DNA from 3 places in the Mesorhizobium sp. WSM4806 genome. Region 1 is predicted to be linked to each of the others. Evidence: predicted binding sites of a transcription regulator. Region 1 holds the regulator's gene; each other region holds the start of a gene.
The links. Region 1 encodes LexA, which represses DNA repair genes until DNA is damaged. Its sites were predicted from a motif close to TGTTCNNNNTGTGTTCNG; they were not measured.
Positions count from the first base shown of each region.

Region 2: the regulator LexA is predicted to act here: its motif matches at 1,593-1,610, upstream of AC0L2M_RS10790 (DNA recombination protein RmuC).
Region 3: the regulator LexA is predicted to act here: its motif matches at 1,095-1,112, upstream of uvrA (excinuclease ABC subunit UvrA).

Region 1 is NZ_JBVVQZ010000041.1:4,415-7,783, reverse strand. It holds gene moaC (cyclic pyranopterin monophosphate synthase MoaC) at 1-163, shown strand, start outside; gene AC0L2M_RS33940 (molybdopterin molybdotransferase MoeA) at 163-1,368, shown strand; gene lexA (transcriptional repressor LexA) at 1,473-2,225, shown strand; gene AC0L2M_RS33930 (ComEC/Rec2 family competence protein) at 2,219-3,369, opposite strand, start outside.
Region 2 is NZ_JBVVQZ010000005.1:277,046-280,414, reverse strand. It holds gene fmt (methionyl-tRNA formyltransferase) at 1-563, opposite strand, end outside; gene AC0L2M_RS10800 (plasmid stabilization protein) at 671-898, opposite strand; gene def (peptide deformylase) at 993-1,538, opposite strand; gene AC0L2M_RS10790 (DNA recombination protein RmuC) at 1,644-2,903, shown strand; gene AC0L2M_RS10785 (GFA family protein) at 2,908-3,312, opposite strand.
Region 3 is NZ_JBVVQZ010000009.1:75,836-79,204, forward strand. It holds gene AC0L2M_RS15610 (ATP-dependent Clp protease proteolytic subunit) at 1-113, shown strand, start outside; gene AC0L2M_RS15615 (hypothetical protein) at 271-489, shown strand; gene uvrA (excinuclease ABC subunit UvrA) at 1,253-3,369, shown strand, end outside.

The DNA of each region.
Region 1 (3,369 bases):
CGAGATGGAAGCGCTGACTGCCGTCTCGGTCGCCTGCCTGACCATCTATGATATGGCCAAGGCGGTCGACCGCGGCATGGCGATCTCCAACATCAGGCTGATGGAAAAGACCGGCGGCAAATCCGGCGACTACAAGGCGGACGCCCAGGGGGCAGGCCGATAATGGCGCTGCTTGCGGTCGCCCAGGCGCTCGAGCACCTGCTTGAGGACGCTGCGCCCTTGCAGGCTGAAAGCGTCGCCCTGATGGACGCCGCCGACCGCGTGCTGGCGGAGCCGCTCATCGCGCTCCGCACCCAGCCGCCATTCAACGCGTCGGCCATGGACGGCTATGCCGTGCGGGCCGACGATGTCGCCTCCGTGCCCGCGAGACTTTCGGTGATCGGCATGGCGCCGGCCGGACGCGGCTTTGCCGGGACAGTCGGCCCGGCGCAGGCCGTGCGCATCTTCACCGGCGCGCCGCTTCCCGCTGGCGCCGACACCATCGTCATCCAGGAGAATGTCCGCGACCTCGGCGGCGGCATCGTCGAAGTGACCGCGCCGACGGTTGAAGGCCGCAACATCCGCCGCCTCGGGCTCGATTTCTCGCAGGGCGACGCGCTGCTGGAGAAAGGCCGCCTGCTTGATCCGGCGGCATTGTCGCTGGCGGCATCGGCCAACCACCAACAGGTCAGCGTGGTGAAACGGCCGCTGGTCGCCATCATCGCCACCGGCGACGAATTGCTGCCGCCGGGCAGCGACCTTGGCCCCGACCAGATCATCTCCTCCAATGCCTATGGCGTCGCCGCCGCGGCCCGCTCGGTCGGCGCCTGCGCACTCGATCTCGGCATCGCCCCCGACCGCAAGGAGGCGATCGCCGCGCTGGTGAAAAAAGCCGTCGCCGCAGGCGCGGACGTCATCGTTACGCTGGGCGGCGCCTCGGTCGGCGACCACGACCTCGTCCATGACGTGCTGACCGGTGAAGGCATGGCGCTCGATTTCTGGAAAATCGCCATGCGGCCCGGCAAGCCACTGATGTTCGGGCGGCTGGGCGACATCCGCTGCATCGGCCTGCCCGGCAATCCGGTGGCCAGCCTGGTCTGCACGCAGCTCTTTCTGAAGCCGCTGCTGGCGCGGCTCGGCGGCCGCGCTTTCCGCCAGGACATGCGTCAGGCGCGGCTTGGCGCCGCCATGCCGGCCAACGATCTCAGACAGGACTATGTACGCGCGGTGGTGAAGGAAGAAGCCGGCACGCTTGAGGCAACGCCGTTCAGTATCCAGGATTCCTCGATGCTCAGAATGCTGGCCGACGCCAACGGACTGGTCGTGCGCGAGCCATTCGCTCCCGCGGCCGCAGCGGGCGCCGCCTGCAGCGTGCTGATGCTACGCTGAACAAAGCGTCAACACATTCATTAAACTTTAAATGGTTGCGGAACACAACTGGAACAGATAGTGTTTGTTCTGGGTTTGTTTTTCTGATTCTGTTGGGGGTCGCGATGCTGACACGCAAACAACATGAACTGCTGATGTTCATCCACGAGCGGCTGAAGGAAAGCGGCATTCCGCCCTCGTTCGACGAGATGAAGGAAGCGCTCGACCTCGCCTCCAAATCGGGGATCCACCGGCTGATCACGGCGCTGGAGGAACGCGGTTTCATTCGCCGCCTGCCCAACCGCGCCCGCGCGCTGGAGGTGCTGCGCCTGCCCGATTCGATCGCGCCGGGCCTCAATGCGGCGCGCAAATTCTCGCCGAGCGTCATTCAAGGCAGCCTTGGGCAAGGCGGCCTTGGACAGGGCGGCCTCGGACGGCAGATCAAGCCGGCGCCTTCGCGCATGCGTGCGGCCGGCAATGACGACGACGTCGTTGCCACCGTCTCCATACCGGTGATGGGCCGCATCGCTGCCGGTGTGCCGATCGACGCCATCCAGCACCAGACGCATTCGATCTCGGTGCCACCGGACATGATCACCGGCGGCACGCACTACGCGCTGGAGGTCAAGGGTGATTCGATGATCGAGGCCGGCATCTTCGACGGCGACACGGTCATCATCCGCAACGCCGACACCGCCCAGCCTGGCGAGATCATTGTCGCTCTGGTCGACGAGGAGGAAGCGACGCTGAAGCGATTCCGCCGCAAAGGTGCCTCGATCGCACTGGAAGCCGCCAATCCGGCCTACGAGACGCGCATCTTCGGGCCGGACCGGGTCAAGGTGCAGGGCAAGCTCGTCGGACTGATCCGGCGTTACTGAACGGCAGGCTTCTTGGGTTTCTCGGCCCTGAGGTATGGCGGCAGGCCCCTCGCCTCGCGCGAAAACCGCCGCTGCTCATGCCAGGGCCTGTATGGCTGTCTGACGGCAAAACGGATTTCTGCGCGCGTCGTCGCCGATAGCGGATCGAAGAAGACGGCGGCACTGCCCATGCGAGCGAGCTGCCGTTTGGTGACGACGAGAACCAGCGGGTTGCGGCAGGGTTTGTAATAGGCTGTGGCATCGTCGATGACGATCAAATCCGCAAAGGCACAGGCCGGCCGCGCGGTTTTGCGGTTGTCGGCGAGCGCAATGAGCGCGCCGGACGGATGCCGGGCCAAGCACAGGCCGGCAGTGCAGGTGAAAGGCGCTCCCGGCGGCAGGTCGGCCGGGTCGGCGATGTCGAACCGCACATCTCCTTTTTCGAATGTCTCCGGCTCGACGATCGTTGTTGAAACCAGCGCATGTTTCCAGTTGTCGGTGGTGAATTCGTTCGAACGCATCCGGTTGACGGCAAGTTCGCCGCCGCCGATCGGCAGCGCCACCAGATGCGCATCCTCCGAGATCAGCACGTCGGGGGTGCGCGTCTCGGAAATCGTCAGCAGGCCGGCGAGCGCAAAGGGAAGTGCCGCAAGCCGCAGCCATGTCGTCGCCATCGTGGCGATGACCAGGGCGACCGTCACCAGCAGAACCGATTGCAACGAAATCAGGCCGACTGCATCGACCGGCGAACGCTCCGAGATCCATCCCGAAATTGCAATCATCGCCGTCAGGCCCTTGCCCATCATGTAGAGGAAAGGGCCGTCGAGGCCGAAAGGCATTGCCAAGGCGCTGAGGACGGCCAGGAACATGACGATCGTGACGATCGGCATGACGGCCAGATTGGCGAACAGGCTGAGCGGCGAGACGCGCTGGAAGTGCCAGATGGCGAAGAGCGCGGTGGCGCTGCCGGCAATGATGGACGTCATTGCGATGGTGCCTGCCCCGGCGACGAGCTTGCGCGTGACGAAAGCGACCGGTGACCGTCGCTGTCGCGGCGCCTTGGCCTTGTCGGCACGATAGTCGGACCAACCGGCATAGGCGCCCACGAGAGCCGCAGTCGCGGCGAACGACATCTGGAAGCTTGCGCCGACCACCTCGTGCGGCG
Region 2 (3,369 bases), on a different contig from region 1:
CGTTCCAGACGAGCCAGCGCTTCCGCCATCAGCGCGGCGCCAATGTGCATCAGCCGATCATGCAGTTCGCCGGCCGTCATATTGGGGCCGATGGCGCATTTTTCGGCCATCGCCACCGGGCCGGTGTCCAGGCCTTCTTCCATCCGCATCACCATCATGCCTGTCTCGGTATCGCCGGCCATGATGGCGCGCTGGATAGGGGCGGCGCCGCGCCAGCGTGGCAACAGCGACGCGTGACCATTGACGCAGCCGAGCCGCGGCGCCTCGAGAATGGGTTTGGGCAACAGCAATCCATAGGCGACGACGACGGCGACATCGGCCCGCAAGGCGCGGAACGCCTGCTGCTCGGTCTCGTTCTTCAGCGACACCGGCGTCCGCACCTCGAGGCCCAGCCGCTCGGCCTCGCGCTGCACCGGCGACGGCGTCAGTTCCAGCCCCCGGCGACCGGCGGCGCGCGGCGGCTGAGTGTAGACGGCTCCAATCTCATGTCCGGCATCCGCGATCGCCCGCAGCGTCGGCACCGAGAATTCGGGCGTACCCATGAAGATGACGCGCAAGGGCATTTTGTTCCGGGTCCGGTCTTCGTCTGGCCGTTAAGTCGGCTCAGTCGAAGTCGCGAACTTTGCGGGTCGGCGACCGAAGTCGCGTTTCCTTTCTGCTTCGATTTCGTTCATGATCTTGGCGAATTCATCGCCATTGCGTTTTCAGCAGCGAAAGTCGCGCGAATAGCGTCCCATGCCGAAAGACCCGGCTCCAGCCTGGCTTGCCTTTCGGCGACCATGCCTTCGCGCAGAAGAGCTATCGCCTTGCCCGACAGGCTCTGGGCGCTCTTACGCGCCGCCTGCTCGATTTCCCGCTTCAAGGGTTCGGGAATATTTCTGATCAGCATGTCGCTCATCGGCGTCTCCATTTCCTGATCTGGAACAGGGTAGAGGGGCGCTGTCCCGCCAACATCTTCGAAAGGTTCAGCATCAAACTGCGCGAGTATCGCCCTATCCCACTAACTTGCCCGGCGCCTTGCTGCCTGATGGTTTGTCCCTGGCGAGCTTCTTGAACTTCTTCACCACCATGTCGCGCTTCAGCTTCGAGATGTGGTCGATGAACAGAACGCCGTTGAGATGGTCGATTTCGTGCTGCAGGCAAGTCGCCATCAGCCCTTCGGCCTCGATCTCCTGCAGCTTGCCGTCGCGATCGAGATATTTCACCCGCACGGCGGCAGGGCGCTCGACCTCGGCATAGTAATCCGGGATCGACAGGCACCCCTCCTCGTAGACCGAGCGCTGATCGGCGCTCTCAAGAATCTCGGGATTGATGAAGACATGCGGCACCGGCGGCTCGTCTTCCTTGGCGAGGTCGATCACCAGCATGCGCAGCGGTTCGCCGATCTGGATCGCCGCCAGACCAATGCCCGGCGCATCATACATCGTGTCCAGCATATCGTCGGCCAGTTTGCGCAAGGCGCCGTCGACGCGCTCGACCGGTTTCGAAACCTGGCGCAGGACGGGATCGGGAAGGATGATGAGCGGCTTGATCGACATGGCGTCTCACCTAAGACCTCGCACGAAAAGCGTCAACCGGGGCATTTGCAGCGGCGTTCACGTTTTGATCTGTGTCGTCAGGCCGAATCATCTATGCTGTCCGATATGAACGACCTGACCACCATCCTGTCCGAACCGATCGCCCGGCTCGGCGCCACCACGATCACGCTCGGCCACGTGCTGGCATTCGGCGCGGTCCTGTTCCTGGCCCTGTTCGTGGCGCTCGTCGTCGCGCTCTGGCGCTCGGCCAAGGCGCGTGCGGTGGCTGCCGCGGAAGCCGCCGACCACACCCGCGACGCCGAGGCGCGGATGGCCGGCATCCTGGCAAGCCAGGCCGAGATGCAGGGCCGCATGGGCGCCATCGCCGAAGTGTTCGGGGCGCGGCAGGCCGAACTCACGCAGTCGATCGGCCAGCGTCTCGACGCGATGACCGGCCGTCTCGGCCAGACCATGACCGAGCAGACGAAATCGACGCATGAAAGCCTCGCCAAACTGCAGGAGCGGCTGGCGGTCATCGATACAGCGCAAGGCAACATCCAGTCGCTCGCCAGCCAGGTCGTGCAACTTCAGGCAATCCTCTCCAACAAACAGACGCGCGGCGCCTTCGGCCAGTCGCGCATGGAGGCGATCGTCGCCGACGGCCTGCCGCACGGCGCCTATGAATTCCAGGCGACCCTGTCGAACGGCAGCCGGCCCGACTGCCTGGTGAAGATGCCGAACGGCGCGCCTGCACTCGCCATCGACGCCAAGTTTCCGCTGGAAGCCTGGAATGCCATCCGTGCCGCCGAAGGCGTCGATTTGCAGAAGGTCGCCGCACAAGCGTTTCGGCGTGATATCGAGGTGCATGTCCGCGATATTTCCGACAAATACCTGATCCAGGGCGAGACGCAGGACACCGCCTTCATGTTCGTGCCGTCGGAATCGGTATTCGCCGAGATCCACGAGAATTTCGAGGGGATTGTCCACAAGGCGCACCGCGCTCGCATCGTCATCGTCTCGCCGTCGCTGCTGATGCTGTCGATTCAGGTCATCCAGGCGATTCTCAAGGACGCCCGCATGCGCGAGCAGGCGCATTTGATCCAGGGCGAAGTCATCCGGCTGATGGAGGATGTCTCGCGCCTTGACGAGCGGGTGCGCAAGCTGCAGAGCCATTTCGGCCAGTCGGCCAAGGATATCGACGATATTCTCGTCTCGACGTCGAAGGTGACCAAGCGCGGCCAGAAGATCGAGGCGCTGGAGTTCGGCGCGCAGCCGGCGGAAGGCGACGCCGGATCGGCGGCCAACGCGAAGACCGAAGCGGGAGCGCGCGTCGCCGACTCCAAGACCGGCCAATTGAGGCTAAGGGTGGTCGAAGGCGACGACTGAGAGGCTACTGCTCCTCGACGATCATTGTGCCTTCGAACTCCGGCAGCCAATGCAGCGCCGAGCGGTGCCAGATCTGCTTTCTCGGGATCAGTTGTTCGCGCTGCCGCGCCGTGCCGACCCTGATGCCATAGACTTTCGGCCCGTCGCCAACCGACGTGGCATAGAGGTGCGTACCGCACTCGCCGCAAAAGGCCTGGGCGCGCCTGGCGCCGCTCGCTGCGGTCTTGATGTAGATCTTCGGCGTGCCCTTGGTGATCCGGTAGCGCTCCTCCGGCGCCGGCACGGTCACCCGAAACGCTGTTCCGGTCAGCTGCTGACAATCGATGCAGTGACAAATACTGGTGTTGTCCGGATCGACCTCCGCCTCGTAGGTAATGGCGCCGCAATGGCACCCGCCGTCGATTTTCATCTTCGTTCCTCCCTTCAGCCGCGCCTCGACGTGTTGGAGCTTAACGGCGCAGCCGCC
Region 3 (3,369 bases), on a different contig from region 1:
CGTTCGAAGAAGTCGAACGCACGCTCGACCGCGATCATTTCATGACCGCCGCGGAGGCAAAGACATGGGGCCTTGTCGACCATGTTTTTGACACGCGTAAGAGAGCGGCGTGAAAGGGTAGCCGGCTCATAAGCAACGTCGGTCAGCCGTTCGGCTAGTTTGATCGCCACCGGTCTGGCTTCGGCCAGAGTGCGGCGATACAGTCCGCCGATGTCTGAGATCTCACGCATTTGCTTGAACCGGCTGATTATCGGTATCGCCGTCGCGGCGATGACCTCCGGCGCGGCGTTCGCCGAAGACAGTTCACCGCCTTCGCAGAACGGCACGCTGCCCGGTGTGACCAACGACTATCGCATCGCCAAGCCGGCTGCCGAACCCGACGAGGCCGTGTCCAGCAACGGCCAGTTCAAGATCGGCGATACCGATGTCAGGATTTCCGGCAGCATAACCTTCGATGTCGGCGCGGGCTCGATGAAGGCCCCCCGGTGATAGGACACCTCCATCGGCCTTCATCGCTGCCACAATCTCAAGGCACTCGTGCGCCTGCGGCTCTGAAACGAACAGCCCCGCCGCTGCTTCCGCAAACGGTCGGGGCTTTTTTGGATCTGAAATCCAAACTTGCCGGGAGTACACTGCCGGCTTTTGATTTCGGATGCTTCGCGGCATTCAGCCGACGATCCGACTAGTAGTCTCTGATTTTAATGGGATCGGCAGGTCACGGTTTGTCGGGCGGCGCAGACGCCTGGCCCTGGCACTTATGCCTGCCGCGGCTCCAGCGACACGTGGAGCCTCAAGGGACTGTCCGGTGGAGTCATTCCTTTGCTCTCCTTTTCTGTCCATTGCGACTGGTGTCGTCCGAAGCGCATATCGCAAAGCCTGCGGCGTCTCGCAGGCCGCCTTGGGGCGGCGAGGCCATCGAAAGACGGTCGGCTTCGGTTGACGTTTGGAGTCTGCCCCCCTGAGCCCGAGACGTCAACAGTTGGATAGCCGATTTACCAAAAACGTGATCGCTTGTGTGGCGAATCCGAACTTTGCATCCGTTTTGAGCAGCGCGACGTCGGCTGTGGTTTACATGAACGCATTTGTCAGGAGCGTGTTCGGCCTTTGTTCTTTCCGCTTGCTCGCCCGCGCGAAAGACGGTTAAAGGCTTGGTCGAGAGTTCTCTCGAAACGGTGGCGAAATTACCTACATAGGGGATGGTCGGGACAACCTGCCATCCCACGAGATTCCAGATCTGAGGCGGCGACCGGCGATGGCCGACCATAAATATCTTTCCATTCGCGGGGCGCGCGAACACAATCTGAAGAATGTCGATCTCGACCTGCCGCGTGACAGCCTGATCGTCATGACCGGGCTGTCGGGGTCAGGCAAGTCGTCGCTTGCCTTCGACACCATCTATGCCGAGGGCCAGCGCCGCTACGTCGAGAGCCTGTCGGCCTATGCGCGGCAGTTCCTCGAAATGATGCAGAAGCCTGATGTCGACCAGATCGACGGCTTGTCGCCGGCCATCTCCATCGAGCAGAAGACCACGTCGAAGAACCCGCGCTCGACGGTTGGCACCGTCACCGAGATCTACGACTATATGCGGCTGCTGTTCGCGCGCGTCGGCATCCCCTATTCGCCGGCCACCGGCCTGCCGATCGAGAGCCAGACGGTGTCGCAGATGGTCGACCGCGTGCTGGCGGTCGAGGAAGGCACGCGTCTGTTCATCCTGGCGCCGATGGTGCGAGGCCGCAAAGGCGAATACCGCAAGGAACTGCTGGAGCTGCAGAAAAAGGGTTTTCAGCGCGTCAAGGTCGACGGTGTTTTTTACGAAATCGCCGACGTGCCGGCGCTGGACAAGAAGTACAAGCATGACCTCGACGTCGTCGTCGACCGCATCGTTGTGCGCGGCGATCTGGCGACGCGGCTTGCCGATTCCATCGAGACCGCGCTGAAGCTCGCCGACGGGCTGGCGGTGGCCGAATTCGCCGACCGGCCGCTCGACGCCAGCCAGACCGGCGAGGATTCGGTCAACAAATCGAAGAATGAGACGCATGAGCGCATCCTGTTCTCCGAAAAATTCGCCTGCCCGGTGTCCGGCTTCACCATTCCCGAGATCGAGCCCAGGCTGTTTTCCTTCAACAACCCGTTCGGCGCCTGCCCGACCTGCGACGGCCTCGGCAGCCAGCGCGCCATCGACGCCAGCCTGATCGTGCCCGACGACAATCTGTCGCTGCGCGCCGGCGCCGTCAGCCCATGGGCGAAATCGACCTCACCCTATTACGTGCAGACGCTCGAGGCGCTGGGCAAGGCTTATGGCTTCAAGCTCGGCGACAAGTTCCGCGACCTGAGCGAAGAGGCAAAGCAAGCCATCCTGCACGGCACCGGCGAGCGCGAGGTCACTTTCCAGTACGATGACGGCCTGCGCTCCTACCAGACGACAAAGACATTCGAAGGCGTCATCCCCAATCTCGAGCGGCGCTGGAAGGAAACCGAATCCGCCTGGATGCGCGAGGAGATCGAGCGCTTCATGTCGGCCACGCCTTGCCCGGCCTGCCGCGGCTACCGGCTGAAGCCGGAAGCGCTGGCGGTGAAGATTGCCGGCAAGCATATCGGCGAGGTCACCGAGCTGTCGATCCGCAAGGCCGACCAATGGTTCACCGAGCTGCCCGCCGCACTCAGCGACAAGCAGAACGAGATCGCGGTGCGCGTACTCAAGGAAATCCGCGAGCGGCTGCGCTTCCTCAACGATGTCGGGCTCGACTACCTGACGCTGTCGCGCAATTCCGGCACGCTGTCGGGCGGCGAGAGCCAGCGCATACGGCTGGCTTCGCAGATCGGCTCCGGCCTCACCGGCGTGCTCTATGTGCTGGACGAGCCGTCGATCGGCCTGCACCAGCGCGACAATGCGCGCCTGCTCGACACGCTGAAGCATTTGCGCGACATCGGCAACACGGTGATCGTCGTCGAGCATGACGAGGACGCCATCCTGCATGCCGACTATGTCGTCGATATCGGCCCGGCCGCCGGCATCCACGGCGGCCACATCATCGCGCAGGGAACGCCGCAGCAGATCATGGCCAGCCCCGCCTCGATCACCGGCAAATATCTGTCCGGCGAGCTCGAAGTGGCGACGCCGGCGGTGCGGCGCGAGGCCAAGAAGAACCGGCGCCTGAAGATCGTCGGCGCGCGCGGCAACAATCTGAAGAATGTTACCGCCGAAATCCCGCTCGGCACCTTCACCGCCGTCACCGGCGTCTCCGGCGGCGGCAAGTCGACCTTCCTGATCGAGACCTTGTTCAAGGCAGCGTCGCGCCGCATCATGGGTTCGCGCGAGCACCCGGCAGAGCACGACCGCATCGAGGGCCTCGAATTCCTCGACAAGGT